Regions from separate parts of the Streptomyces sp. NPDC028289 genome, predicted to be linked through region 1. Evidence: riboswitches for the same ligand, from Rfam matches in the RefSeq annotation. Region 1 holds a riboswitch; each other region holds the start of a gene.
The links. Region 1 has a riboswitch for cyclic di-AMP ahead of ACZ4UV_RS15030 (transglycosylase SLT domain-containing protein). Riboswitches for the same ligand answer to the same signal wherever they lie in the genome.

Region 1 (7,217 bases):
CCCGCCGGCTGGCGAGCAAACAGGGCCTGCACGAACTATGCGTGGAACACGGCATCCCGAGCCCGGCGGCCGCCTTCCCCGACTCGTACGACCAGATCGTCGACTTCGCGGAGAAGGCCCGCTTCCCCATCGTCGCCAAGAACCGTGAGGCGTTCGTCCGGCGCAAGCAGCCCGCCGTCAACGGGACGACGCGGATCGCCACCCGGGAGGGGCTGCTCACCCTCGCCCGTGACTGGGGCACCCATCCGGGTGTCATCCTCCAGGAGTACCTGCCGAGGGAGGAGGCCGAGGACTGGATCGTGCACGCCTACTTCGACGCCGACTCCACTCCGCGCGCCCTGTTCACAGGAGTCAAGGTCCGCTCCTGGCCGCCGCACGCCGGCATGACCGCGAACGCGTACGTCGTCGACAACCCGGAACTCGCCGACCTCGCCGCGCGTTTCATCAAGCAGATCGGCTTCACCGGCATCATCGATCTGGACCTGCGCTACGACCGGCGCGACGGCCAGTACAAGCTGCTCGACTTCAATCCGCGCATGGGCGCCCAGTTCCGGCTCTTCGAGAGCGAGTCGGGGGTGGACGTCGTCCGCGCCATGCACCTGGACCTGACCGGGCGCCGCGTCCCGGAGGGGGAACAGCGGGCCGGCCACCGGTACGTCGTGGAGAACATCGACCTGCCCGCCCTCCTCGCCTACCGCCGCAGCGGCTACACGACGCCGCACGCACCGAAGCGGCCGAGCGGGACCGAGTTGGCCTGGCTGGCGGGTGACGACCCGATGCCGTTCGTCACGATGCTCGCCCGCTTCGTGCGTCCGGGCGCGAAGCACCTCTACCAGCTGTGGCGCACCAACCGCCGCGGCTCCAGCAACGCCACGAAGTAGGCACCACGTTCCTGGGGGAGGGACTTCGTGATCGAACCGGTAGCAGTCATCGGTGCCGGGCCCTTCGGCCTGTCCACCGCCGCTCATCTGCGGGCGCGCGGCATCCCGGTCCGGGTCTTCGGCGACCCCATGGTCAGCTGGCGCGACCACATGCCGGCCGGGATGATCCTGAAGTCCACCCCGGCCGCCTCCAACCTGGACTGCCCGCAGCACGGGCACACCCTCGCCGACTACTGCGACGCCGCGGGCATCCGCCGACTGGTGACCGACGAGGACGTCATCCCGGTGGAGACCTTCATCGGCTACGGCGAGTGGTTCCAGCAGAAACTGGTGCCCCGACTGGAGCGGGTCCGGGTGGTCTCCGTGGACCGGCACAAGGCGGACCGGCACAAGGCGGACCGGCACAAGGCGGACCGGCACAACGCGCAAGGCTCGGCGGGTTTCGAACTGAAGTCGGACTCCGGGGAGTCGTTCACGGCCCGTGCGGTCGTCGTCGCCACCGGCCTGTCCGGGCTCGCCCGCCTCCCCGCCGAGCTCGCCGAGGCGGGCGCCGACGGACCCGCGGGACCGGTCTCGCACAGCTCCCAGCACCACGACCTGACCCGTTTCTCCGGCAAGGACCTGATCGTCGTCGGTGCCGGGCAGTCCGCGCTGGAGACGGCGGCCCTCGCCGCCGAGGCAGGCGCCCAGGTGCGGGTGGTCTCGCGAGGGCGCGGCAAGGTCGCCTTCGGCGCCCCGCCCTGGGACCAGCCGAAGCTGCGCCCCGAGTCGCCGTTCGGCCGTGCCTGGTCCCTGTGGGCCCTGAGCTACTACCCGCACCCCTACCGCTACCTCCCGGCGCAGGCCCGCCACTGCCTGGTCCGCCGGGTGCTCGGCCCGCTCGGCGCCTGGTGGCTGCGCGACCGCTTCGAGGGCAAGGTCGAGGTCCGCGAGGTCGCCGCCGTGACCGGCGCCGAGACCTCCGCAGGCGCCCCGGTCCTCACCGTCCGCACCCACGACGGCGGCACCGACCGCCTCACCGCCGACCACGTCATAGCCGCCACCGGCTATCGCGTGGACACCGCCGCGATGGACTTCCTCGGCCCCGGGCTGCGCACTCGTCTCGCCGTCACGCGCGGCGCCCCGAGACTCGGCGCCGGATACGTCTCCTCCGTACCCGGCCTGTACTTCACGGGCCTCCCGGCGGCCGCGTCGTACGGTCCTGTGATGCGGTTCGTGTGCGGTACGGAGTTCGCCTCTCCGCGCCTGGCCAGGCACCTGGCTGCGGCCCACGTCTGACACCCCGGGGCCGAACCGTCACCCGGCGCCCGCGAGGTACAGCCCCAACAGCCCCTGCACGCTGTCCAGTTGCACGGCATCGCCGTCTCCGTCGAACCAGAGTCCGAGCCATGGGACCTCTTCGACGTACAGCGCACCGCCGGCCGGGCCCCGGGGCAGTTGCCGGGCATCTCGGAAAACATCACGCCCGCTACTGACAGCGGCCCCATCACGGAGACGGCGGGCGCCACTTGAGGCCGAAACGCACGGTGAGTCCCCGGGCCGTGCTGTCCGTATTCTCTGATCATGGTCGCACCCTCCCCGTACTCACTGATCGCCACCGACCTGGACGGCACGCTGCTGCGCGGCGACGACACCCTCTCGGAACGGTCGCTCGCCGCGCTCGGGCGGGCCGGCCGGGCCGGAGCTCAGCACCTCGTGGTGACCGGTCGCCCGGCCCCGAGAGTGCGCCCGCTCCTCGACGACCTCGGCTGCACGGGACTCGCGGTCTGCGGCCAGGGCGCGCAGGTGTACGACGCCGGCGCGAACCGGCTGCTGTGGTCGGTCACCCTGGACCGGGAGCTGGCGGAGACCGCACTCGGCAAGATCGAGGCCGAGGTCGGCCAGGTGTACGCGGCGGTCGACCAGGACGGCGTGGACGGGCTCACGCTCATCGAGCCGGGCTATCTGATGCCCCATCCCACGCTGCCCGCGCTGCGCGTCGCCCGGCGCGACGACCTGTGGTGCGCGCCCATCAGCAAGGTGCTGTTGCGCCACCACACCCTGACCGACGACGAACTGGCGACGACCGCCCGCTCGGTGGTCGGGTCGCTGGCGACGGTCACGATGTCGGGGCCGGGGACCGTCGAACTCCAGCCGTGCGGGGTGACCAAGGCGACCGGGCTCGCGCTGGCCGCCGACCGTCTGGCGCTGAGCCCCGGGCAGGCCATCGCCTTCGGCGACATGCCCAATGACATCCCGATGTTCGAGTGGGCGGCCTACGGGGTGGCGATGGCCAACGCCCACCCCGAACTCAGGGCGGTGGCCGACGAGATCACCACGTCGAACGAGGACGACGGCATCGCCGTCGTCCTCGAAAGACTCTTCGGCTGACGCGGAACGTCGATCAGTACGCGCCGTGGACGTTGTCGATCGAGCCGTACCGCGCGGCGGCGTAGTTGCAGGCGGCGGTGATGTTCGCGACCGGGTCGTAGATGTCGAACGACGTGCCGTCCACGTGGTACGCCTTGAACGTCGGGTCGATCACCTGGAGCAGGCCCTTGGACGGGATGCCCTTGGCCGCGTTGGAGTCCCAGAGGTTGATGGCCCGCGGGTTGCCGGAGGACTCCCGCATCAGGTTGCGGTATATGCCGTTGTAGGTGCCCGGGATGTGCTTCTCCGCCATGATCGCGAGCGACTCGCGGATCCAGCCGTCGAGGTTGTTCGGGTACCCGGCGAGGGTCGTCGAGGCCGTCGTGGTGGAGCCGGCGGCGGACGCGGTCGTGGCCCCGATGAGCGGGAGGGCGAGGACGGCGGCGCCGGTTCCGACGACGGCGAGCGTGCGGACGATGCGGTTACGGCGGGGACGGCGGTGCTGAACGGCAGCAGGCATGGCGAAGTTCCTCTCCGTCGCCTGCGAGGTGAGCTGTCGGGTTCGGGCTCGGGGAGTGCCCGGCCACATCGCCCGAAGGCGATGAGGCTTCACCCCTAGCCGTTCCGGAACGACGTCTGTTCTCTGACGTCGGCCGTCCGGTCCGGCGACTTACCTGGGTCTCCCGCTCCTGCCGTGCGAATGAACTCGTCGATGGGTCACTACGGGCGGCGGCAGGATTCGGCGTCCGCCCGGCGAGCCGGAACGTATGCGAGAGCACATGTCCGAAACAAGAGGCTGATTCACACAACGTGCTGATTGACCTTGATCTGTGCCGTATGGGGCACTTGATCCTTTGCTGCCGCCAACCCTCAACTGGCCCACGGGAAAAGGAAAGGAAGGGGCGCCCCGCAGGCCGTACAAGCCTTGCGGCATTCGGGCCCGCGTGACCTACTTCACGAATTCGCAATAACGGCAAAGCGGACATGATGGATTCACGGAATCCGCCTTTTTCATGGTTCAACAGAAAACTTCACCACTTGCATTCCCGTGGAATGCCCCCTGCGGGGGCGCTTCCGACGGCCCCGATGTGAGCATTTTCGGCGAATAGTCCAGAAGTGTCGGATTAGGTATATTTCCGGCATGTTCTCCGTCGACCCCTCCGTCAACTTCGGAAGCCTCGGCTGTGCGCGCGTGTCGTCGGGCATGCCCAACGGGGAGGTCGAGGCGGATGGTTGACGGGGCCCGGCATCGAGCGTCGTTGCGTGCGCGCGTGATTCTCGTCACGTTGAGACAGGGGAGGCGCGGAACCGGTAATCCCCGGTGCGCGTGTCCAACGCGAGGGCGGAACCTCCCCTGTGGTGTGCGTCGTTGTCATGGCGGCGGCCCCGGGCGAGGCTCGAACGTGTCGACGCTCCGTGAGCCGACGGGGTGAGGTGCGGGCGCCACACGCGCGCAGGGATGCCGTTCTGCCGGCCGAGGAAATGACGGTCAAGGAGATGCGGATCGAGAGGACGTGGGTCAACGGAACGCGGAGCTCGACGTGCGAGGTCTCGTGGAGGAGAGCAGACGAGCGTGGACGGGGGCGAGGTGTTGCCGTCCGTGCATGGTGTGCCCCTGCGGGCATGGGTGGGCGGTGGAAGGGGTACGCCCGGGCAGGTGACGTCGGCCGGGGAGGTGTGGTGGTTTCCGGGCGGCGGTCATCCGGAGGGTTCGCCGCCGGACGGGCCCTCGGGCGCCTCGCCGGATCCGGACCCGGCGCGGAGCCCGGTGCGGGACACGGCCTGGGCCTCGGTTCGGGACAACTGCCCGCACTTCCTGTTAAGTCAGTGGATGTCAGGTCGTATCGGCTGATCAAAAACATAACGGTCGTGATCCGATAGCGCCCGGGGTGTAACCGTGGGCGCTATCGGTGATCGAAACCTGACCGGATACGCTGACTTGAGTGATGGCAGCGACCTATCGACAAACCGTGTAATCGCCAGTAGACACCAGCAGACAGGAGACCCCTCGTGACCGTCGTCGGGCCGTTCGGGCTGAGCGTGCGGGACCAGGCTCTGGAAGCCGATGTCCAGGCCGGATTGACGGCTGTCGAGGAAGGCTTGCTAGACGCCACCAAGAGCGAGGTCCCGTTCATCACGGAGGCCGCGCAGCACCTCGTGCGGGCCGGGGGGAAGCGGTTCCGCCCGCTGCTGGTGATGCTCGCCGCGCAGTTCGGCGACCCGTACGCCCCCGGTGTCGTGCCGTCGGCCGTCGTCGTCGAGCTCACCCACCTGGCCACGCTGTACCACGACGACGTCATGGACGAGGCCGCCGTGCGCCGCGGTGTCGACAGCGCCAACACCCGCTGGGGCAATTCGCTGGCCGTCCTCACCGGAGACTTCCTCTTCGCCCGCGCCTCCCAGATCCTCGCCGACCTCGGTCCCGAGGCGGTCCGGGTCCAGGCCCTCGCGTTCGAGCGCCTGGTGACCGGTCAGATCCTGGAGACGGCAGGCCCGTCGGACGGCCGGGACCCGGTCGAGCACTACCTCGACGTGCTCAGCGGCAAGACCGGCTCGCTGGTCGCGGTCTCCTGCCGCTTCGGCGCGATGCTGTCCGGCGCCGACGAGACGGTCGTCGACGTTCTCACCCAGTACGGTGAGCGGCTCGGCGTCGCCTTCCAGCTCGCCGACGACGTGCTGGACATCGCCTCCGACTCCCACGAGTCGGGGAAGACCCCGGGGACGGACCTCCGCGAAGGCGTGCCCACGCTTCCGGTGCTGCGGCTGCGGGAGCGGGCGGCCCGACTGGGGCTGGCCGAGGACATCGCCCTGTGCGAGCTGCTGGACTCCGACCTCACGGACGACGCGCGGCACGCGGAGGCCCTGGCGGCGCTGCGGGCGCACCCGGCGCTGGAGCAGGCCCGCCGGGACGCGGTTCGGTACGCGGAGGAGGCGCGGGCCGCGCTGGGTCCGCTGCCGGAATGCGACCCGAAGGTGGCACTGGTGGAGCTGTGCGACGCGGTGGTGCACCGAGCCGGCTAGCCCTCCGGCCGGCGTTGCGGGCTCCGGGCTCCCGGAAAGCAGCCTCCGTGTGACTCAGGTCACATTCTTGGACTGAGTCCAATCCGGGACGTGTTCCGTACTTCTCCGCAGAAGCCGACGCAGGGGGCGTCGGCTGACACAGGGGGAGAAAACGGAATCATGGTCATCGAAGCAACGCGCCGCAAGAGCCTCGTCGCCGCTGCCATCACCGTCACCGTCACCGCTCTCGGCTGTGCCGCCGTCCCGGCGTCCGCCGCCACCGGCCACAGCCACACCAGCCACAGCTCCACCACCTCCGTCGTCCTCGCCGCCAGCCTGCGCGGTGCCAACGAGGTGCCCGTCGCCGGTGGGCCCGCCGTCGGGGACAAGGACGGTGCCGCGCTGGAGTTCATCCAGGTCAAGGGGGACAAGGTGACCGTCGCCGTGACCTGGCGCGGCACCGGCAGGCCCACCGACCTGCACATCCACCAGGGCGCCAAGGGAACCAACGGCGGCGTCAAAATCGACTTCGGGAAGCTGCTGAAGAAGGCCAGGGGCCACAGTGTCGCGGGCAGCGTCAAGGTCACCGACAAGGCCCTGCTCGCGCAGCTCACCACCGACCCCGGAGCCTTCTACGCCAACCTGCACACCGCCGAGTTCCCCGGTGGAGCACTCCGCGGCCAGCTGCACGCCGTCACCACGGTCTCCGACCTCAAGGGCGGCTTCCAGGCCTCCGTCGTCACCGGCAAGCAGATCTACGAGTGCAAGCCCGCCGACGGCGGCGGCTACGCCTTCGCCCAGCGCGACGTCAGCGCCAAGCTCGGCGGCGGCATCCGCCACTCCTTCGTCGCACCGAACTCCGGTACCCCGCAGTGGGCCGCACCCGACGGCACCGCGGTCACCGGAGCCGTCCTGACCAAGACGGCGAACGGCACCGGCAACATCCCCGAACTGGACCTCAAGACCACCCGGTCCGGCAAGAAGCAC
Region 2 (7,217 bases), on a different contig from region 1:
GAGAGCAGTTCGCGGCACTCGGCCACCTGGTCCCGGTGGCTCACCGCGTTGTCGACGGCGAGGATGCCGTACGGCTTCAGGACGCGTCGGGGGTGTCGGCGAGGATCTCGGCGCCGTCGCCGTGGCGGACGTCCGCGTACTCCCGGACTCCCGCCCGCTCCAGGTTGGCCGGCGCCGCGGTGGCGCGGTCGGCGTCGACGTCCACGGTCGTCAGGCGGCCGCCGGTGTCGCGGAGGGCGTCGGCGAACCAGATCGCCGAGTAGCCGCTGGAGGTGCCGATCTCCAGGACGGACGTGGCGCGCCGGGACCGGATCAGCGTCGAGGTCAGCCGGGCCGCGTCCGGGGCATGTTGCGGAGCCTCGGCAGCCGGTCGGCCGGCGGGCCGACGTGTGCCGCCCTTCCTGGTGGAGGCCGTCGAGTACACGCGCCGGCTGGTCGTCCATGGAGGCTCCCCTCGTCGGTGTGCCCGTAGTTGCCGGCACACCGCGTCCGCGGCGCTCAGCCCGCGTTGAGCTCCGTCAGCTCGGCCAGGGGCAGCGTGTGCTGGGTGTGCAGGACCTTCGCGCGCAGGTAGCGGACGTTGTGGGCGGTGCTGAAGACGCCGGTCGGGACGCGGTCGCGGACGGTGACGCCGAGGCCGCGCAACTGCTCCGCCTTGTCGGGGTTGTTGGAGAGCAGGTCCAGGTCGGTGATGCCGAGGGCGGCCAGCATCTGGGCGGCGGCGGTGTAGTCGCGGGCGTCCTCGGGCAGGCCGAGGGCGGCGTTCGCCTCGTAGGTGTCGAGGCCCTGGTCCTGGAGGGCGTAGGCGTCGAGCTTGTTGTAGAGCCCGATGCCGCGGCCCTCCTGGCGCAGGTAGAGCAGGACGCCGCCGCGCTCGGCGATGCGCTCGACGGCCTCGCGCAGCTGGGGCCCGCAGTCGCAGCGGGCCGAGCCGAAGACGTCGCCCGTCAGGCACTCGGAGTGCAGGCGCACCAGCGGGAGGGTGCCGGGGGCGGGCTCGCCCAGGACGACGGCGACGTGCTCCTGGCCGTCGGTCAGGCCATGGAACGTGACGAGTTCGGCGTTGACGCTGTAGCCGTCGTTGAAGCGCAGCGGGACCCGGACGCGGGCGCGCTGGGTGGCGGCGGGGAAGTCGGTCATCGGGCTCTCCAGTGTCCGGGTGCAGGACGGCGGTCCCGGTACGGGACGTCGCGGGCGTCTGCTTCAGATTTGAAGCAGATCCACGGCTGGAACCCTACCTCATGCTTTAAATTTGAAGCAACAGATTTCCGTACGGTTTCGGGAAATCGAGTTCACGATCCGGAACAGGGGGACGACCGCCGCCGCCACGGCAGCTCGTCCGGCGTCGGCCGCGGGGTCGACTCGTCGCCCTCCAGCGCCCGCGCGATCACGGAGCTGATCTCCTCCAGCTGCTCCACCTGCTCGGCGGAGAGGTGGTCGAAGACCGCCGCCCGTACCGTCTCCACGTGGCCCGGCGCCGTGCGCTCCAGCACCGCCATGCCCTCGTCCGTCAGGATGGCGAAGCTGCTCCGCTTGTCCCACTGGCAGTCCTCGCGGCGGATCAGCCCGTCCTTCTCCAGCCGGGTCACGGCGTACGTCAGCCGGCTCCGCGTGATCTTCGACTTCTCGGCGAGATCGGTCATGCGCAGCTTGCGCTCCGGCGCCTCGGAGAGGTTGGCCAGGATGCCGTAGTACAGGTGCGGCATGCCGGCGTCCTGCTGGAGCTGCCGGTCGATCGCGTCCTCCAGGAGGTGCGTCGCCGCCATGTAGGCGCGCCAGGCGCGCTGCTCCTTCGGAGTGAGCCAGCGAGTCGTCATGCGACCAGTGTAGGTTTGTTTCAAACTTTAACCAAGCGTCCGTGTCAGAGCGGTCGGTCCGATCCCGGTCAGCCGGTTCGCCGCCCGACCGGTCAGGCAGCCAGTCAGCCAGCCCGCCCGCCGAGAGTGAGCGCGTCCGATGCCGTACCCCTACGTCCTGCTGTCCGCCGCCGTCTCCCTCGACGGCTTCCTCGACGACACCGGCCCCGACCGGCTCCTGCTCTCCTCCCCCGCCGACTTCGACCGCGTCGACGAGGTACGGGCCTCCGTCGACGCCATCCTGATCGGCGCCGGCACCATCCGCGCGGACAACCCGCGGCTTCTGGTCAACTCCCCGGAGCGGCGCGCGGCCCGGACCGCCGCCGGCCGGCCCGAGTACCCCCTCAAGGTCACGGTCACGGCGACCGGCGACCTCGACCCGGACGCGAAGTTCTGGCACACCGGCGGCGAGAAGATCGTCTACACGACGGACGAGGGGGTACGGCGGGCCCGTGCCCTCGGGATCGCCGCCGACGTCGTCTCCCTCGGCGCCGACCTCGACTGGCGGCTGCTCCTGGAGCACCTGCACGACGTACGGGGCGTACGGCGCCTGATGGTCGAAGGCGGCGGCACCGTCCACACCCAGCTCCTCCAGCAGGGCCTGGCCGACGAGCTCCAGCTGGTCCTGGCCCCCCTCTTCGTCGGCGACCCGAAGGCGCCGCGGTTGTTCGGTCCCGGCGGGTACCAGGCCGGGCGGCTGCGGCTCCTGGAGACCCGCCGGATCGAGGACGTCGTCCTCATGCGCTACGAGCCCACGGCCCCCGGCACGGGCGGGTCGGTGTCCGCCGCGGACCGGCACTGGCTGCGGCTCGCCTGCGAACTGGCGGCCGAGTGCCCGCCCTCCCGGACCGCGTTCAGTGTGGGCGCGGTCGTCGTCGCGGCCGACGGCACGGAGCTGGCCCGCGGCCACTCCCGGGAGGCCGGCGACCCCGTGGTCCACGCGGAGGAGGCGGCCCTGGCGAAGATCCCCGCGGACGACCCCCGGCTGGCCGCGGCCACGGTCTACACCAGCCTCGAACCCTGCACCCACCGCGCCTCCCGCCCGCACCCCTGCGCCGAGCTGATCCTCCGGGCCGGGGTACGACGGGTGGTGACGGCGTGGCGCGAACCGGACACGTTCGTGGCGGCGGCCGACGGGACGGGGGCGCTGCGGGAGGCGGGGGTGGAGGTGCTGGTGCTCGGGGAGTACGAGGGGGAGGCGAAGGCGCCCAACGCGCATCTGCTCGGCTGAGCGGGTTGGGGCGCGGTTTGCGGGTGCGGGTGCGTGGGGGTTGCCCGCGGTCAGGGACCTCCCCGCAGCCCCGTCGGCCTCGTGAGACTTAACCCGTGTGACTTCCCCTCTTCGGATGGCGTATGCTGGTGTCACCGACGCGGGGTGGAGCAGCTCGGTAGCTCGCTGGGCTCATAACCCAGAGGTCGCAGGTTCAAATCCTGTCCCCGCTACTGAAACCCAGGGCCGGAATCCGAGATTCAAGGATTCCGGCCCTGAGTCGTATCCAGATCCTGAGACGGCCCTGAGCGGGGCGCGGTCACGTTCGGTGTCCGGACGACCGCCCTGTGCATAACAACTGAGTCACCATCAAAACCTGTGTGACTCCTGAGCTGAGCGGCGCGCACCGTCGACTCGACCGTTTTTGACCGGTCGTGGCAGGTAAGTCCAAGCTTTGAAAGCTTAATGATCAAGGCGAACAGCTTGGAATCTGATAGCCGGGTCTATTAACGTTCGATAACGCAGCGCGGTCGTCCCAGCCGTCACCCGAGACGGCTCCGTGCGCACGCGCCGAATCCCGCAAGGGAACCGGGGAACCACCACCTTGGGGTGAATCGCACGGCTACCGCCGGGTACGAAACGGCCGGTATACGCGCGTAGGAGACCTTCCCGCTCCGAACCCGTCAGCTAACCCGGTAGGCGGCGGAAGGAAAGGAGTGCGCCCGCGTGGCGTCCAACCCGCCTGCTCCGACAGCCCCGTTCGTGCCCAGCCAGCGTCAGCCCGACACCTTCGGCTACGGCGGCTACCGCATCGACGAGGGCCCCTTCGAGGAGTGGAACCCCACCGAGGAGTCCCTCTCCGCGGTACGCGGCCGGCACCGGGTCGCCAAGCAGAAGGGCGGCGGGCTCGCCCGCAGCTCCACGGTTCTCGGCGTCGGCGTCATAGCCGCCGTCGGCGCGGGCGGCATGGCCAGCGCCAACACCGGCAAGCCGCCGGTCTCCATCTCGCTGCCCGACCTCCCGTCCTCCGTCAGCTCGCTGCTCGGCGAGGACGGCGGCCACCAGGCCACCCGGACCGCGCTCAGCAGCGTCACGACGACCGCCACCGACGCGGACTCCTCCTCGTCCGACGCCGGTGAGGCGCTGCGCAGCCGGATCATCGCCCAGGCCGCGCAGCAGCAGAACCAGCTCGACACCAAGGCCAGCGCCAAGGCCGTCGCCGCCGCCGACCAGGCGGTCGCCGCAGCCGAGGCCAAGGCGGAGAAGGCGGCCGCCGCCAAGGCCGCCGACGCCAAGGAGAAGGCCGAGGCCTCCGCGAAGGAGAAGGCCGAGCAGGCCCGCCTCGCCGCGCTGGCCAAGCAGTACACGCTGCCCGTCGTCTCGTACACGATCACCGGCACCTTCGGCCAGGCCGGCTCCATGTGGTCCTCCGGCTACCACACCGGCCTCGACTTCGCCGCGCCCACCGGCACGCTGATCAAGGCCGTGCACAGCGGCACGGTCACCGAGGCGGGCTGGGCCGGCTCCTACGGCTACCGGACGATCATCACCCTCGACGACGGCACCGAGCTGTGGTTCTGCCACCAGTCCTCGATCGGCGTCAAGGTCGGCCAGAAGGTCGCCACCGGCGACGTCATCGGCCGCGTGGGCGCCACCGGAAACGTCACCGGCCCGCACCTCCACCTGGAGGTCCACCCGAACGGCCAGGCCACCGCCATCGACCCGATGACCTGGCTGCGGGGCAAGGGCCTCAACCCCTGAACCTGGCTCCGGCCAGAACCCGGACCTCACCGACCGGCCCCCGGCGGCCCTGACGACAACCCCCGGCGTCAGGGCCGCCGGGCTGCCCGCCACGCCTCGCGGAGGCGGTCGCCTTTACAAGAACTTCGTGTTGCGTCGGCATGGGGTGCCCGGCGACGCGTGTTGAAGTCAGGCATGAGTGCTTCTTCCGCTTCCCCCTCCCTCCGCAAGCTCGGCGCCTCCGACCTGGAGGTCTTCCCGCTCGCCCTCGGCGGCAACGTCTTCGGCTGGACCGCCGACGAGGCCACCTCCTTCGCCGTCCTCGACGCGTACGCCGCCGCGGGCGGCAACTTCGTCGACACCGCCGACTCGTACACGGCGTGGATCGAGGGCAACAAGGGCGGCGAGTCCGAGACGATCATCGGCAAGTGGGTCAAGGCGCGCGGCAACCGCGACGACGTCGTCATCGCGACGAAGGTCAGCCAGCACCCCGAGTACCCGGGCCTGTCCGCCGCCAACATCAAGGCCGCCGCCGACGCGTCCCTGCGCCGTCTCGGCACCGACCACATCGATCTGTACTACACGCACTTCGACAAGCCCGAGATCCCGGTCGAGGAGATCATCGGCGCGCTGGACGAGCTGGTGCGGGCGGGCAAGGTCCGGCACATCGCCGCGTCCAACATCACGCCGGAGCGGCTCCAGGAGTCCCTGGACTTCTCCGACCGCGAGGGCCTCGCCCGGTACGTCGCCCTCCAGCCCCACTACAACCTGGTCTCCCGCGACACCTACGAGGGCCCCCTCCAGGACCTGGCCTCCCGCACCGGCCTCGCGGCCGTCCCCTACTTCTCGCTGGCCGCCGGCTTCCTCACCGGCAAGTACCGCCCCGGTACGACGGTCGACAGCGCGCGAGCCGGCCGAGCCGCCCAGTACGCCGAGTCGGAGCGCGGCCAGAAGGTCCTGGCGGCCCTGGACGAGATCGCAGCGGCCCACGAGGCCCCGATCCCCACGGTCGCCCTGGCCTGGCTGGCTGCCCAGCCCACCATCACGGCCCCGATCGCCTCGGCCCGCACACTGGAGCAACTCCCGCCCCTGCTGGCCGTGGCGGACCTGAACCTGACGGACGAGGAACTGACGAAGCTGACAACGGCTTCCGCCTGACGGCCGCCTGCCCCCGGCTCCTCCGGTCCACCCTTCCGCCGCAACGGTGCTCGGCCACGACGGTCGAAGTCGGCGGGGCCGGGCAGGCCGGTACCCGCCGTCGGAACGCCGGCCCGTCGCGGAGCACAGCGCCGTCGTGGGCCGGTCGCGCAGTTCCTCCCCCCAGCCTTCGGCCGGGGGTACCCCCAGCGCCCCCCAGGGGGTTGCAGTCCGGTTCGTATGCGTGTCCGCCGCAACGGCGCTCAGCCGGCACGGCGCATCCCGGCGGTGCCGAGCCGGCCGCGACCCCGAAGCGCTAACTCCGGTACGGGTTGTAGGCGGGATACGGCATCGCCGCCCCGTAGGCCGACGGCACGTAACCGGTGTACCCCGGCCATGCGCCCGGCGCGGCCGTCCGCGCCGCGTACTCCAGGGCCGGCCGCACCAGCTCCCGTCGGCTCCACAGCTCCGTGAGGAGCTCCCGCTCCCGCGCCATGAAGTCGGCCCCGGCCCGACCCCGCTGCCCCCGGCGCCGCAGCAGCGCCAGCGCCGTCGCGTACCCCTCGTACTCGGTGACCGCCCGCCCCGCCGCCTTCCCGAAGTGGTACGCGGCGTACTCCCGGGCCATCTGCCGCGCCCGCATCGACCCGAGCACGAACGGCTCCGCCGCCCCCAGCCACCCCGCGTAGACGTACGCCGGCAGCTCCTCCCGTACCGTTCGCAGCTCACGCTGCCGCGTCCAGACGGCCAGCCAGGTCAGCAGCCCGAACGCCGGCACCATGAACATGCCGTACACGGCGAAGAACCCGTACTGCCCGAACGTCGAGGACCCGTTCCAGAACGCGTGCATGGTCATCGCGAGCAGCAGCCCGGCCACCGGCACCAGCACGCGCCGCGCCCGCTGCCGCTCCCCGGAGAGCGCGGCGATGCCGAAGCCGATGCCGGTGAGGACGGTGAAGAGCGGATGCGCGAACGGGGACAGCACGACGCGCACGAAGAACGTCGCGGCGGTGACGGAGGCGATCCCGCTGTCCCCGGTCAGCTGGTCGGTCCCGAAGGCCGTACCGAGGTAGAGGATGTTCTCGGTGAACGCGAACCCGGTGGCGGTGACCCCGGCTATCACCACCCCGTCGACGATCCCGGTGAAGTCCCGTCGGCGGAAGAGGAACACGAGGAGCACGGCCGCCGCCTTCGCCGACTCCTCGACGACCGGCGCTATCACGGTCGCCCCGAGCGTGTCCGCGCCGCTCGGGTCCGCGGTCGCCGTCGCGATC
Region 3 (7,217 bases), 230 kb from region 1:
TCGCCGCGGGTACGACGGTGAAGGCCGGCGACCCGATCGCGTACTCCGGGAACTCCGGCAACTCGACTGGCCCGCACCTGCACTTCGAGGTCAGGCCGGCCGGCGGCGCCGCCATAGACCCGCTGCCGTGGCTGCGCAGCCACGGGCTCGACCCGACCTGAGCCGGCCGATACCGGCGGGCCCCGCCGCAGCGGGGCCCGGTACCGCGCCTTCGCCGCTACGCCTTCTCCACTACAGCTTCTCCACCGGCGCATACCGAAGGAGCAGCCGCTTCGGCTTGGCGTCGCCGAAGTCGATCGTCGCCTCCGCGTTGCCGCCCGTGCCCTTCACCGCGACGACCGTGCCGAGGCCGAACTGGTCGTGGGTCACGCGGTCGCCGACCACCAGCGAGACCACCGGCTTCTCCGAGGTCCGCCGGGTGGCGAAGCCGGACGCGCCCGACGCCGAGGAGCGCGAGCGGGTCGAGGAGAGCGAGGCCGCCACGCCCGCGACGGGCCCGGAGGAGACCGGCGCCGTCGCCCCGGTCCGCTTCCACTCCAGATACGCGCCCGGGATCTCCTCCAGGAAGCGCGAGGGCGGGTTGTACGACGGCTGACCCCAGGCGCTGCGCATCGCCGACCGCGTGAGGTAGAGCCGCTCCCGCGCGCGCGTGATGCCGACGTAGGCGAGGCGCCGTTCCTCCTCGAGCTCCTTGGTCTGGCCGAGGGAGCGCATGTGCGGGAAGACGCCGTCCTCCATACCGGTCAGGAACACCACCGGGAACTCGAGGCCCTTGGCGGTGTGCAGGGTCATCAGGGTGATGACGCCGTCGCCGTTCTCGTCCTCGTCGGGGATCTGGTCGGAGTCGGCGACCAGGGCCACCCGCTCCAGGAAGTCGGCGAGCCCGCCCGGTTGCTCTCCCTCGCCGGACTCCTGCTCGAACTCCAGCGCCACGGAGGCGAGTTCCTGGAGGTTCTCGATGCGGGTCTCGTCCTGCGGGTCCGTCGAGCTCTGCAACTCGGCCAGGTAACCGGTGCGTTCGTAGATCGCCTCCAGGACCGTGGCGGGTCCGGCGCCGGACTCCACGACCGTACGGAGGTCCTCCATCAGCGTGTTGAACCGCTTGACCGCGTTCGTCGACCGCGCGGCCATGCCGTACGCCTCGTCGACGCGCCTGAGCGCCTGCGGGAAGCTGATCTTCTCGCGCTGGGCGAGGGCGTCGATCATCGCCTCCGCGCGGTCCCCGATACCGCGCTTGGGGACGTTGAGGATGCGCCGGAGCGGGACCGAGTCCTCCGGGTTGGCCAGCACCCGCAGGTACGCCAGGACGTCCCGGACCTCCTTGCGCTCGTAGAAGCGGACGCCGCCGACGACCTTGTAGGGCAGGCCGACGCGGATGAAGATCTCCTCGAAGACACGGGACTGCGCGTTGGTGCGGTAGAAGACGGCGACATCGCCCGCCTTCGCCTCGCCCGCGTCCGTCAGACGGTCTATCTCCTCGGCGACGAACTGCGCCTCGTCGTGCTCGGTGTCGGCGACGTAGCCGGTGATCTGCGCGCCCGCGCCCGCGTTGGTCCACAGGTTCTTCGGGCGGCGGGACTCGTTGCGCTCGATGACCGCGTTGGCGGCGGAGAGGATCGTCTGGGTGGAGCGGTAGTTCTGCTCCAGGAGGATCGTCGTCGCGTTCGGGTAGTCCTCCTCGAACTGCAGGATGTTGCGGATCGTGGCGCCCCGGAAGGCGTAGATCGACTGGTCGGCGTCACCGACGACGCAGAGCTCGGCGGGAGGCAGGTCGTGCTCGGCGGGCGGGGTGCTCTCGTCGTGCGCGCCGGTGCCGACCAGCTCGCGCACGAGCGCGTACTGGGCGTGGTTGGTGTCCTGGTACTCGTCCACCAGGACGTGCCGGAAGCGGCGGCGGTAGTGCTCGGCGACGTCCGGGAAGGCGCGCAGCAGGTTGACCGTCGTCATGATCAGGTCGTCGAAGTCGAGGGCGTTCGCCTCGCGCAGCCGCGACTGGTAGAGGGCGTAGGCCTGGGCGAGGGTCTTCTCGAAGCCGTCGCTCGCCCGGGCGGCGAAGTCCTCCTCGTCGACCAGCTCGTTCTTCAGGTTGCTGACCTGGGCGCTGAACGACTTCGGCGGGAACCTCTTGGGGTCGAGGTCCAGGTCTCGGCAGACCAGGGCCATCAGGCGCTTGGAGTCGGCCGCGTCGTAGATCGAGAAGGAGGAGGTGAAGCCGAGCTTCTTGCTCTCCCTCCGGAGGATCCGCACGCAGGCGCTGTGGAAGGTCATCACCCACATCGCGTTCGCGCGCGGGCCGACGAGGTGCTCGACCCGCTCCTTCATCTCGCCCGCGGCCTTGTTGGTGAAGGTGATCGCGAGGATCTGGCCCGGGTGCACATTGCGCGCGCCGAGCAGGTGGGCGATGCGGTGGGTGAGCACGCGCGTCTTGCCGGAACCGGCGCCGGCCACGATGAGCAGCGGGGAGCCGGCGTGCACGACGGCGGCCCGCTGGTTGTCGTTCAGCCCCTCCAGGAGTGCGGCCGGGTCCAGGGCCGGGCGGGCGGCGCCGTCGCGGTAGTAGGCGTCCCGGTCCGGGGGCACGTCGAACTTCCCGCCGAACAGATCGTCCGGAATCGACTCCGGAGCGTGCTCGTCCTCGGGCGGCGGCGGGGGTTCCTCGTCATGGCCGCGGGGGGCCTGGAGGCTCGCCAGGAAGCTGTCGTCAAAGAGGCTGCTCATCGCTCTCCGAGTCTAGGGCGCCCCACCGACAACCGGCCGCCGCCCCGAAAACTCGCCCCGGTGACCGAACAGATCCGTTCGGTCACAGCAGGTCGACGCGCGTCACACGGCCGCGAAGGCCCACCACGAACCTCTCAACAATCCATGGCAAGTTACCCATAACGTCCCGGATCACCCCGCCTGAACAAATCCCGACGCCAAGGTCACGAAAATGTATCGGGCATATCGCACATCAAACTTCACAGAGACCACACGAGTTGGCTAGCGTGCCGGGCAGGCCGTACGACCCCCACCGGCGAACGTCGCCGGGCCGCACGGCCTCCGCCGAGTCCGGGGCGCCACCGCGCATCCGGAGCCGGGGACCCACACCGATCCCGGGGTGAATCGGTCCCGACTCCCCTCCGGGGAACGGACCGTAGGGCAACCCTTCCGAACCACCCGCCCGAACCCGACAGCTAACTCGGTAGGCGGACCGCTGGAAGGAGTCGCCCCCGTTGGCGTCGCACCGCAAGTCCCGGCCGTCAGGAACACGCGCGGCAGGCATACGCACCCCCGCACTGGCCACCGCCGCCCTCACCTCCATGGCCCTGTTCTCCCAGACGGCCGAGGCCGCGCCCTCCTCGGACGGCAAGCCGAGCCTGGAGGAGGTCGAGAAGAAGGTCGACGCCCTCTACCGGCAGGCGGAGTCGGCGACCGAGAAGTACAACGCCGCCAAGGAGCGGACCGGCAGTCAGCGCAAGCAGGTCGACACCCTGCTCGACGACGTCGCCAGACGCACCGACCGGCTCAACAAGGCGCGTGAGGAACTGGGTTCGTTCGCCGCGGCCCAGTACCGGACCGGGGCGAGCGTTCCCGACACGGCGACCTTCCTGCTCGCGGACAGCCCCCAGGGCTACTTCGACCAGGACCAGCTGATGAGCCGCCTGACCGCGCGCCAGAAGGGCGCGGTCGACGACTACGTCACCCAGCAGTCCGCGACCATGAAGAAGCGGCAGGAGGCCACCCGGAGCCTCGAGTCGCTCACCGAGACGCAGGACGACCTCAGGACCGCGAAGACCACGGTGCAGACGAAGCTGGCCTCCGCGCGGGAGCTGCTGTCCCAGCTGACGGCCGCGGAGAAGGCCCGGCTGGCGGCGATCGAGAAGCGGCAGCAGGAAGCGGCGGACCGCAAGGCGGCGGAGCTGGCGAAGCAGCAGGCCGCGGCGGCCGACCGGGCGACGTCGTCGTCCACCGCGTCGGGCAGCTCCTCTTCCGGCACGTCGAGCAGCTCGTCCTCCGCCTACGCCACGAAGGCCGCCAAGGCGATCGCCTTCGCCCGCGCGCAGATCGGCAAGCCCTACGTCTGGGGCGCCACCGGCCCCGGCTCCTACGACTGCTCCGGGCTCTCCCAGGCCGCCTGGAAGGCCGCGGGCGTCTCCCTGCCGCGCACCACCTACGACCAGGTGAACGCCGGCACCACCGTCCCCCTCGCCGACGCCCAGCCCGGCGACCTGGTCTTCTTCTACGACGACGTCAGCCACGTCGGCATCTACATCGGCAACGGCATGATGATCCACGCCCCGAAGCCCGGCGCCTACGTCCGGGAGGAGTCGATCTACTACGGCGGCGAGTCGATCATCCACAGCGTGGTGCGCCCGGCCTGACCCGACGGGGCGCCCACCACCCCGGGGGCGCCGCCTCCCGCTTCTCTTCGCCGGCCCCGCACGCACAGCGGCGCCCGCCGCCCGCCACGCACCCGCAGCCGCTCCCCCACATCCCCCCGCGCTCCCGTCCGCCGCGACCGTACGGCTCGCGCGGTCGGCGCCGTTTCGGGCCGCACGCGCGCGTGCCCCGCTCGTCCAGCGGGCGGCACTCCCTAGCATCAGGGGCATGTCCGGCATTTCACCCCTCCGCGGCTGGTGGGCGCAGCGTCCGCCGGCGGCCGGGGCCGCCGTGATGGCCACCGGCATCATGTCGGTGGGGTTGCACCTGGCGGGCGCCGAGACCGTGTCCCGGGTGGCGCTGGTACTGACCTGCGTGATGTGGGCGGCGCTGGCGGCGGACTTCGTCGTACGGCTGGCGCGCGACCGCCTGCGGTGGGCGCGGGAGGCGCGGACGCCTGGCGCGCTCACCGCCGTGGCGGCGACGACGGTGCTGGGGACGCGGTTCTCGGCGCTCGGGTGGCAGACCCTGGCCGAGGCCCTGCTGGCGCTGTCGGTGGCGCTGTGGCTGCCGTTGCTGGTCCTCGTCGTGCGGCACTGGAAGCCGCGGATGCCCGGCGCGGTGTTCCTGGCCTGTGTGGCCACGCAGGGGCCGGCCGTGCTGGGTGCGACGCTGGCGGCGGCCGTGACCACGGCATGGCTCGCACACCTCTCGCTGGTCCTGTTCTGGGTGGGGCTGGCGATGTACGGGCTCGCCGTGCCCCGGTTCGAGTGGCGGCAGATCGCCCAGGGGCCCGGTGACCAGTGGGTGGCGGGCGGCGCGCTCGCGATCTCGGCGCTGGCCGGGGCACGGCTGCTGGCCGCCGACAGTGCGCGGCTGTACCTGTGGAACGACGACGACCAGGGCGTCCTGCGCGTGGTGACGGTGGCGCTGCTGGTCCTGGACCTGGCCTGGTACGTCGTCCTGCTGGCCGCGGAGGTGGCGTGGCCCCGCCCGCGTTACGACATGCGCCGCTGGTCGACGGTGTTCCCGATGGGGATGACGGCGACGGCGACGCTGTCGGTCGCGGCCGCCGTCGGCGGCGCGTGGCTGAGGTGGCCGGGGCGGGTGCTGGTGTGGGTCACGGTGGCGGCCTGGCTGACGGTGGCGGCCGGTGCGGCGGCGGACGCCCGTGCCGCTCTCAGGAAGACCCGCTGAGGATGCCGGGGATCAGGTCCACAGGACGGCGATGAAGATGTTCACCACCGTGAGCAGGCCCACCAGGCCGAAAGCGCCCTTCTCGACCTTCTCGTCGTCCCGCTTCACGTAGACGAGCCCGAGGATCACGATCAGCAGGGCGAGCTTCACGCCGATCTTGATGGTGTTGACGTGGTGGTCGTCGGCCTCGTTGAGACCGACCAGGATCACGCCGGTCGCGAGCATGGTGAACGCGCCGTGCAGCATCCCGGGGACGAACCGGGCCGTGCCCTGGCCCATCGCCTTCATCTGGGTGAGGAAGCCGCCGAGGAGCGCGGCGATGCCGATGATGTGCAGGCCGACGAAGAGATGGATGAGTACGTCCATGGCCCCGGAGCCTAATCAGGGCCCCCGGGGGCACCGGCCACCGGCCCCTCCCCCGGCACCCGGCACCCGGCACCCGGCACCCGGCACCCGGCACCCGGCACCCGGCACCCGGCACCCGGCACCCGCATACATGCACCCCATAGCACCCCGCGTCCCCCATCAGCCCCGGAACCGCCGCTTCGGTCATCCCGCCCCGAGAAGCCGACGACTCCGGACCGGAATCCCGTTCACATACCGTCCGGTAACGATCCAGTCACGCCAATTCCGTGCATCGCGTTACCAAGCCGACACACCCGGGCCTAGCGTCCTCCCCCAGGTGAACGACTCCCCACCGCCGCCCGGGCCAGGGGCGGCAGTCGGACACCACCGCCGAGAAGGTCCGGCGGCGGCCCGCTCCCCCTGTGCGGGCCGCCGCCGGACGCGCAATCCGCACTCCCCGCGGCCGTACGGACGCTCCCCCCGGCGTGCCCACGGACGAGACGGCGGTCGTACGAAAGGACGGGACAGTCCAGGTGGCAGCGCACCGCAAGCCCCGACAGCGCTCGCTCGGCGGCAACACGGCCCGCACGGCCGTAACCCTCGCCCTCGCGGGCGCGGCCACCGCGACGGCCTTCGAAGGGACCGGAAACGCCGAGCCGCAACTGACACCGGCGCAGGTGAAGGCCAAGGTGGACCAGCTGTACCAGGAGGCCGAGGAGGCCACCCAGAAGTACGACGGAGCGAAGGACAGGGCCGACACGGCCCAGCATCGGCTGAAGTCGCTGCAGGACGAGACCGCCCGCGCGCAGGAGAAGCTCAACTCCGCCCGGGACGCGCTCGGTTCCTTCGCGGCCGCGCAGTACCGCGACGGCGGCATCGACCCGGCCTGGCAGCTGGCGCTGTCCAGCGATCCCGACCGGTACCTGGACGACGCGGCGTTCGCCGAGCGGGCCGGTGACCGGCAGGCCGGTGCGGTGGCACGGGTACGGCAACAGCTGCGGGAGATCGAGCAGTTGCAGGGTGCCGCACATGTCGAGCTGACGTCGCTGCGGTCCCGGCAGGCCGAGCTGAAGCGGGAGAAGGCCGCCGTCAACGGCAAACTGGGCGAGGCGCGACAGCTCCTGGACCGGCTGTCACCCCAGCAGCGGTCGGCGGTCGCGGCGGACGACGGCACCCAACGCGCCTCACGCTCCGCGTCGGACGCCCGCGCCCCGCTGACCGCCGGCAGCGTCGCCGCCACCGACTCCCGCGCCGCGGCCGCCATCGCCTACGCCTACTCGAAGCTCGGCAGCCCCTACGTCTGGGGCGCGACCGGC
Region 4 (7,217 bases), on a different contig from region 1:
CCCGCCGTGCCGAGATGGGCGTCGACGATCGGTTCGAGCGCCGGGTCGGCCTGGACGAAGCCGTTGACCGCCCAGCCGAGGGCGCCCGCCAGGTCGCTGCCGTCGATGGCCGCGGTGACGGCGGTGAGGTCGGCGGGCGGCGCCCCGGCGTAGGTGCCGGAGAGGGTGATGTCCGGGGCGTAGGCGGGCTGCAGCTCGGCGGCCGCGGCGGTGGCGCCGCCGCCCTGGCTGTAGCCGAACAGGCCCACGCGCGAGGCGGCGGTGACCGAGGCGCCGGGCAGGTTCCGGGCGGCGCGTACGGCGTCCAGGACGGCGTGGGCGCCGTCGAGCCGGTTGACGTAGGTGTGGAGCCGGTCCGTGGCGCCGAGTCCTACGTAGTCGGTGACGACGACCGCGACGCCCTCGGCGAGCAGCCGGTAGATCGACAGGTCCTCGTACCCGACGGACACGGTCCGGCCGTTGAGGAGCAGCGGGTACTGCAGGCCCATGGAGGCGGCGCACTGGTCGCCCTGTCCCATGGTGCCGGGGGCCAGCGCGACCAGCGGGCGGGCGCCGGGGCCGAGCCAGGGGGCGGTGGGCTCGATGTAGGCGCCGGTGACGGCGACGGGGTCGCCCGCCGAGTCGGTGGGCCTGTACATCAGGCGGGTCGCGGTGCCCGGCAGCGGGCCGGACAGGCTCGGCAGGCTCAGGGCCAGCGGGAGGGGTTCGGTGCGTACGAGGGATCCGTCGGCCGTGGGGAGGGTGGCAGGCGGGTCGTAGAAGGCGGGGATGGTGACGCCCCGGGAGACCTCCGCCTGGGAGGCCGTGGCCTGCAGGGTCTGGAGACAGAGGCAGGCGGCAGCGGCGACGGCGGTGGCCACCAGACGGACACGGACAGGCATGGGGAACCTCCTGGACGTGCTGGACGTGGGAGGTGCAACGGACGTCCCCGGAGCGGCCGACGGGGCGGGTGCGGTTTACCCGACGGTAACGAGCCGTGCATTACCGGCGGTAGCAGTCGGTAGGTTACGGTTCAGTAATATGACGGTAGGTCAACAAAAAGCGCTGGGCGGGCTCGGCAGCGCGGAGCACGACGAGATGCTCCCCACGTTCGAGCCCGCCCAGGACACGCTGACCGGTAGGTGAGAGGGGTCAGACCGAGTTCCGCCTGGTGCGCCAGAGCAACGCGGCCCCGCCGGCCAGCAGCAGGCCGCCGAAGACGGCGGGCCACAGGTGGGCGCCGGTCTCGGCGAGACCGCCCTGGACGGCCTGGGGTTCGGTCTGGGGCTCCGTCCCGGAACCGGTGGCCGGGGTCTCCTGGCCGGCCGGGGCGGCGACCGCGGTGCCGGTCGGCGCGGCGGAGTCACCGGCGGTCGGTGCCTCGGTGTCGGGCCGCTGCGTCGGCTCGCTGATCACACCGCCGCCCGACGACTTGGTGGTCGACGTCCTCTTCGGCGACGCGGTCGCGTAGACCCTCGGCAGCCCGGTGCCGCCGGAGCCCGGAGCGGTGGCGGTGGCGGTGGCGGTCTGCGTGGCCGGGGTGCCGACCGGTGGCTCGGACGACGGCTGCTCGGTCGCCGGCTCGGACGGCTCGGCGCTCTGCGACTCGGCCGGCGGCGTGACCGGGCTCGCGGTCCCGCTCGGCTCGGACGGCTCGGATGGCGCCGCGCTCTGCGACGGCGGCTGCTCGTCGGCCCCGGCCCCGCAGGTCCGGCCGGAGTTGATGCAGTCGACCATCTTCCGCATCAGGCCCTCGTCGAAGACGTTGATGAAGTCGCCGTGGTCGGTGACCGGCTTGTGCAGCTGCTCGGGGAACGAGTCGACCGCGAACAGCGGGACCGTACGGCCGCCGTCCTGGAGGCTCGGCGCGTCCACGGCGTAGACGATGCGCTGCACCAGCTGCGGGATGGCCTGGAATCCGGCCGGGCAGCTGCCGTCGGGGGCCTCGAACGCCACGTGGGTGCGGTGGTTGGCGCTGTCGATGTTCCGGCCGTCCCAGCAGCTCTGGAACCTGAACGTGCGCACGACGTCGCTGCCCGAGGGGCAGAGCGGGTACTTGTCCTTGAGCTGCCGGTTCTCGTAACCGGTGCAGCTCCAGGAGGCGTTGGCGTTGGCCGGGCCGTTGACAAACGCCTTGGCGTCACCGGTGATGATGCGCAGCAGCCGCGGCATCTCGGTGACCTTGGAGGTCGGGTTGCCCTCGAAGGTCAGCGTGACCTCCTTCGCCGTGACGATCTGCCCGGCGTTGCCCTCGGTGCCGCCGCCCGGCTTGTCGGCGTCCCGCTCCTGCTTGCCGTTCTGCAGCCGCAGCACGGGCCAGTAGTACGTGGACTTGTCACCCTGGTCCGCGCAGCTGGTGTCGGCGTTCGCGAGGTCCTGGTCGCTGGCGAAGGCGTTGTTGGACTGGTTGCCGATGTAGTCGTGGAAGTGGTGGGCGCCGTTGGAGACCCCGGGCGCGACGATCACGTTGTCCGAGTTGAACAGTCCGTTCGCGTTGACGCCGCAGCTGGAGCTGAAGGTGCCGCTGGAGCCGCCGGGCCGCTCGGCCGGGGTGGTGACGTCGGGCTGGACGGAGGTGATGTCCGCGTAGTCGGCGGCGACCGGGCCGTTGCCGCCCTGGCCGCCGGCGCCGGTGCCCTGGCTCGGTGCGGCGCTGCCCTGGCCGCTCTGGCTCGGCGTGGCACCGCCCTGCGGTGCCGCTGACTGCCCGTCACCCTGGTTCGACGAGCGCAGGGTGCAGGCGGCGAGGTCGTCCAGGCCCTGCGGACGGTCGCCCTCGCGGCCGATGGCTTCGGCGATGCGCTGGAGCGACGCGGACCGCTGCTCCTTCAGCGGGCCGATGATCGCCTGGTCGGCGAAGGCCGGGTTCTGCTCGATCTCGGCGGCGTGCTCGGTGAGTTGCTGGTAGGCGACGGCGATCTGCTGGTCCATCCGGGCGAGTTCACCGTCGACGTCGGCCCGGGCCCCGTCCGGTACCGAGGTCAGCCGGCTGCCGACGTCGGGGCAGTAGACCGTGGGCGCGGACAGCACCTGGCCGGTGGCGACCTGCCCCTGCTGGTCCCCGCCGCCCTCGGTGGCCGAGGCATAGACGTTCACCGCCACCAGTCCTGCGCCGCCGAGCATCAGGGCGACCGCTGCGAAGGTCGCGCGCTGTGCGCCGGTCGGGCGTCTGCGCCTGTTGCGTCTCAAGGTCGTTCCCCTGTGTCGTGGGCGGCCGGGCATGGAAATCCCCCGCCCTATACGGCTCACGGCACCACCGCGTTCAACAGACCCGCGAATTCACGGTGACCTCACAGGAAGCGGGTGTCCCGGAACAGGAGGAACGCGACCGACGGCAACGCCCCGGTGACCCTGCGAATGCAATGGATGCGCGCGAAATGCCGTTCCGTACGGTCGAGTTCCGAACGCTACGACGAACATCACAAATACGTATCGGACATTAGCCACTTCAACCTTCACACGAGTGACACAAGTTGGCTAAGTTGACGGGCAAGCCGCTCGGCTCCCCCCGGCGAATCCCGTCGGGCCGCGCGGCCTCCGCCGAGTCCGGTGCCCCTCAGGGGCGGATCCGGAGCCGGGGACCCAACCGAACCACTGGGGTGAATCGGCCGCCGTCCGCGAGGACAAGGGCCGTAGGGCATGCCTTCCGGATTCCACCGCCCGAACCCGACAGCTAACCCGGTAGGCGGAGTACGGAAGGAGCACGACCCCTCAATGGCGCCCGAGAGCCGTGACGAGGTTCGACAGCGGATCGACAGCCTCTACGACCAGGCCGAGAACGCCACCGGGAACTACAACGCCACGCGTGCGTTGAGCGGGGGCTCGCGCTCACGCGGTGTCCCGCTGTTCAAGCGGCCCCGGCGCGACGACCCGGGCCTGGACAACATCGCCCGTGAGTGGTTCGAGGGAGCACGTTCGAAGCTGGGGCCGAGCGTTCCGGCCGCGCTGCCCACCGACCGGCAGCCCGCCCGCCCCGGCCCGCGCCGGCCCGTCAGCGCCATGGCCGCCGACCTGCTCGGCCAGCTGGAGGACTCCGGCCCGGCCCGGCTGGAGCTGACCGCGGGACCGTCCGCGCAGAGCGAGATCGAGGTCGTCCGTGAACTGCCGGCGCGCCCGAAGCTGGAGCTGACGGCGGGGCCCGCCGCGGCGCTGCCCGCGGGGTCTTCGGGTGCGCCGCGGGCGCTGCCCGCCGCCGGGCCGCAGCGGCCCACGCCGGGTACCTCGAAGACCAAGAACCAGCTCAAGCTCGCCAAGGCGCGCGAGGTGCTGTCCCAGCGCACCGGGCAGCGCGCGATCGCCGCCCTCGACGCGGCCCCGGCCCCCGCCGCCCAGGCCGCTCCACCGGCGCCCAGCCCCTGGCCGACGCCCGAGCGCCAGGCCCCGGCGCAGCCGTGGCAGGCTCCCGCCGCCGGCATACCGAACCAGCGCTCCGGCAGCGGCTCCTTCCGGACCGACTCCCCCGCCGCCACCCGCGCGCTCCCGGCGGTGACCGAGACGGGCGGCATCCCGATCGTGTCCCCGTCGGACACCGGGACCTTCCGCATCATGACCCCGGGGGGTGCCGACAGCGCCCCGACCCGGGCCTCGGCGGACTCGGGCGGCTTCCGCGTCATGACCCCGGGCGGCTCGGGCGGCGGAACCTACCAGAGCGCGCCCGCCATGGACGCGGGCGCCGCCCAGGCCCCGGCACCGTCCCCGGGGGACACCGGCTCCTTCCGCATCATGACGCCGGGTGCCACGGGTTCGTTCCCGATGCCGACCCCGGCCGACGCGGGCGCCTTCCCGACTGCCGACCCCATGGCGAGCACGAGCGTCCTGCCGACCGTGGACCCCATGGCGAGCACGAGCTTCTTCCCGACGGCGGCTCCCACGGACACGGGCGCGTTCCCGACCACCGCCCCCACGAACAGCGGCGCCTTCCCGACGGCGGCGCCCGCCGTTCCCGCGGCCGCTCCCGCCCCGGCCCCCGGCCCGATGGACCCCGGCGGCTTCCGGGTCATGTCGCCGAACGCGGCCGCCGCCTACCCGGACGTACCGCCGGTCACGGCCGACACCGCCTACGGCATCGGCGCGTACACCACGGCGGCCCCCGCGGCGCCCATGGCCGCCATGCCACCGGCCGCTCCCTTCGCCGCGGCCCCCGCCGCCGACATGTCCGGCGCCTACGCGGCTGGCCTGCAGCCCGCCGACGATGCCTACGCCTACGCCTACGCGGCAGGCATGCAGCCCGCCGACGGTGCCTACGCCTACGCGGCCACCATGGCCATGCCCACGGCGATGGCAGCGCCCGCCGCCGCGATGCCCACGCCGATGCCCGCGCCGATGCCCGCGCCGGCGGGGGCACCGATGGCGGCCCCCATGGCAGCACCCGCGGCGGCACCGATGGCTGCCCCCATGGCAGCGCCGATGGCGGCACCCCCGGCCCCGGCGATGGCCGCGGCGCCGATGGCCATGACCGCGGCGCCCGAGGCGATGGCGGCGCCCGCGCCGGCCATGGCGATGACCGCCGCCGCCCCGGCCCCGGTCTTCACCGCCCCGCTCCCCACCACGCCCCTGCCGACCGCACCCCCGCAGGTCCCCGCCCCGGCGCCCACCGCAGCCGCGCCCGGCGCCTACGCCGAACCCGGTGCCTTCGTCCAGCCGGGCGTCGGGGCCGAGCCGGGCAAGGCCATGAAGGCGCTGGCGTTCGCCCGGGAGCAGATCGGCCGGCCGTGTGTCTGGGGAGCCACCGGGCCGGGGGCGTACGACGCCTCCAGCCTGACCCAGGCCGCCTGGCGCGCCGCCGGTGTCACGCTGCCGCGTACCGCGCAGGAGCAGACGCTGGCCGGCACGCCGATCACGCTGGCCGCCGTCGAACCCGGTGACCTGGTCTTCTTCTTCGACGACGACAGTCACGTCGGGATCTACGCGGGCGGCGGCACGATGGTGCACGCGCCGAGCCCCGGGGCGCTCATCCGCGAGGAGTCGATCTACAACGCCGGGGAGTCGGCGATCCACCGCGTGATCCGCCCGGCCTGACCCCCCTGTGCCCCCCGGCCGTCGGGCTCAGACCCTCCGCCGCCGCGTGCGCCAGCTCTCGTGGTGGTCCAGGAGGGTCTCCTCGACGGGCCGGTAGGCAAGACCCAGTTCGTGGACGCTGCGGCCGTTGTCGACGCGGAAGCGGATGCCGAGGTGCTTGCGTATGTAGTCCTGGGTGAGGCCGAAGAGCGGGCCGAGGACCCGTACCGGGCCGTGCGGGAGCGCGGTGCGCGGCAGGCGTGGGTCCCAGGGGTGGCGGGTGCGGATGATCCGGGACATCTCGTGGAACGACGTCATCGTCTCGTTGGCCACGATGTATCGGCCCCTGGCCACCGGGTTCTCCGCCGCCGCGATGTGCGCGTCGGCCACGTCGCGGACGTCCGCGGTGGTGAAGCTGAAGTCCGGGGCCCCGTAGCAGAAGTAGCCCTTGAACAGCTCGTCGAGCAGGAAGAGGCTGCCGGACTCGGAGGCGGGGGTGAGGGAGGGGCCCAGGATCAGGCCGGGGTTGATCGAGACCATGCGCCAGCGGTCCTGGGCGGCTTCGGCGTCCCAGGCGGCGCGCTCGGCGACCGTCTTGGCGTAGTGGTAGGGGTTGTCCACCACCGTGCTGGTGGTGTTGAAGTACTTCTCCGTCAGGACCTCGCCGGCCATCCCGCGGACGTCGGCGTAGTCGCCGAAGATCGCGCCCACGGTGGAGGTGAAGACCAGGGTATCCACCTCCGGCGTGCGCTCGACGCTGCCGAGCACGTTGCGGGTGCCGAGCAACGCCGGGTCCACCACGTCCCGTTGGCCGTCCCTGATCCGCTCCGGCATCAGGAACGGCGAGGCGACGTGGAAGACGGTCGCGCAGCCATGGAAGGCCGTGTCGAAGGAGCCGTCCGTGAGCAGGTCGGCCTCGAACAGGGTGAGCCTGCCGGGGAAGGCCTCCTGAAGCTCCCACAGGGGCCGTACCTTCGCCGCGCGGGACGCGCGGCGGACGGTCGCGCGCACCCGGTACCCGCGCTCCAGCAGCCGCCGTACCAGATGGCTCCCGACGAACCCGCTGCCGCCGGTCACCGCGACGGTCGTCTCCCCGCGTGCCTGCACGCCCTCACCCCTCGCCCTCCGGCCACCGCGCCTCGGTGCGCCGCAGAGGACAGGGTGGTGCATGCGCCGGGCACCCGCCAAGCACCGGGAGGCCGCGATGACGTCCGGGACGCCATAAGCCGGACCCGACACAC

Region 2: linked by a shared signal. The riboswitch ahead of ACZ4UV_RS24805 (M23 family metallopeptidase) and the one ahead of ACZ4UV_RS15030 (transglycosylase SLT domain-containing protein) in region 1 are both predicted to bind cyclic di-AMP.
Region 3: linked by a shared signal. The riboswitch ahead of ACZ4UV_RS16155 (C40 family peptidase) and the one ahead of ACZ4UV_RS15030 (transglycosylase SLT domain-containing protein) in region 1 are both predicted to bind cyclic di-AMP.
Region 4: linked by a shared signal. The riboswitch ahead of ACZ4UV_RS30445 (C40 family peptidase) and the one ahead of ACZ4UV_RS15030 (transglycosylase SLT domain-containing protein) in region 1 are both predicted to bind cyclic di-AMP.

The regions. Positions count from the first base shown of each region.
Region 1 covers NZ_JBVHTI010000003.1:202,483-209,699, forward strand. Annotated here, with positions in the region: gene ACZ4UV_RS15015 (carboxylate--amine ligase) at 1-881, shown strand, start outside; gene ACZ4UV_RS15020 (FAD-dependent oxidoreductase) at 909-2,159, shown strand; gene ACZ4UV_RS15025 (HAD family hydrolase) at 2,445-3,251, shown strand; gene ACZ4UV_RS15030 (transglycosylase SLT domain-containing protein) at 3,265-3,750, opposite strand; cyclic di-AMP (ydaO/yuaA leader) riboswitch at 3,754-3,952, opposite strand; gene ACZ4UV_RS15035 (polyprenyl synthetase family protein) at 5,241-6,251, shown strand; gene ACZ4UV_RS15040 (CHRD domain-containing protein) at 6,411-7,217, shown strand, end outside.
Region 2 covers NZ_JBVHTI010000005.1:19,786-27,002, reverse strand. Annotated here, with positions in the region: gene ACZ4UV_RS24835 (hypothetical protein) at 1-44, opposite strand, end outside; gene ACZ4UV_RS24830 (O-methyltransferase) at 77-424, opposite strand; gene ACZ4UV_RS24825 (GTP cyclohydrolase II) at 499-1,140, opposite strand; gene ACZ4UV_RS24820 (MarR family winged helix-turn-helix transcriptional regulator) at 1,293-1,817, opposite strand; gene ACZ4UV_RS24815 (dihydrofolate reductase family protein) at 1,957-3,087, shown strand; tRNA gene ACZ4UV_RS24810 (tRNA-Met) at 3,226-3,299, shown strand; cyclic di-AMP (ydaO/yuaA leader) riboswitch at 3,625-3,783, shown strand; gene ACZ4UV_RS24805 (M23 family metallopeptidase) at 3,793-4,827, shown strand; gene ACZ4UV_RS24800 (aldo/keto reductase) at 5,002-5,964, shown strand; gene ACZ4UV_RS24795 (PrsW family intramembrane metalloprotease) at 6,260-7,217, opposite strand, start outside.
Region 3 covers NZ_JBVHTI010000003.1:435,392-442,608, reverse strand. Annotated here, with positions in the region: gene ACZ4UV_RS16165 (M23 family metallopeptidase) at 1-161, shown strand, start outside; gene pcrA (DNA helicase PcrA) at 232-2,718, opposite strand; cyclic di-AMP (ydaO/yuaA leader) riboswitch at 3,031-3,205, shown strand; gene ACZ4UV_RS16155 (C40 family peptidase) at 3,213-4,361, shown strand; gene ACZ4UV_RS16150 (tellurite resistance/C4-dicarboxylate transporter family protein) at 4,588-5,556, shown strand; gene ACZ4UV_RS16145 (hypothetical protein) at 5,569-5,922, opposite strand; gene ACZ4UV_RS16140 (C40 family peptidase) at 6,435-7,217, shown strand, end outside.
Region 4 covers NZ_JBVHTI010000006.1:270,088-277,304, reverse strand. Annotated here, with positions in the region: gene ACZ4UV_RS30455 (lipase family protein) at 1-881, opposite strand, end outside; gene ACZ4UV_RS30450 (DUF1996 domain-containing protein) at 1,132-3,102, opposite strand; cyclic di-AMP (ydaO/yuaA leader) riboswitch at 3,508-3,683, shown strand; gene ACZ4UV_RS30445 (C40 family peptidase) at 3,694-5,997, shown strand; gene ACZ4UV_RS30440 (NAD-dependent epimerase/dehydratase family protein) at 6,025-7,083, opposite strand.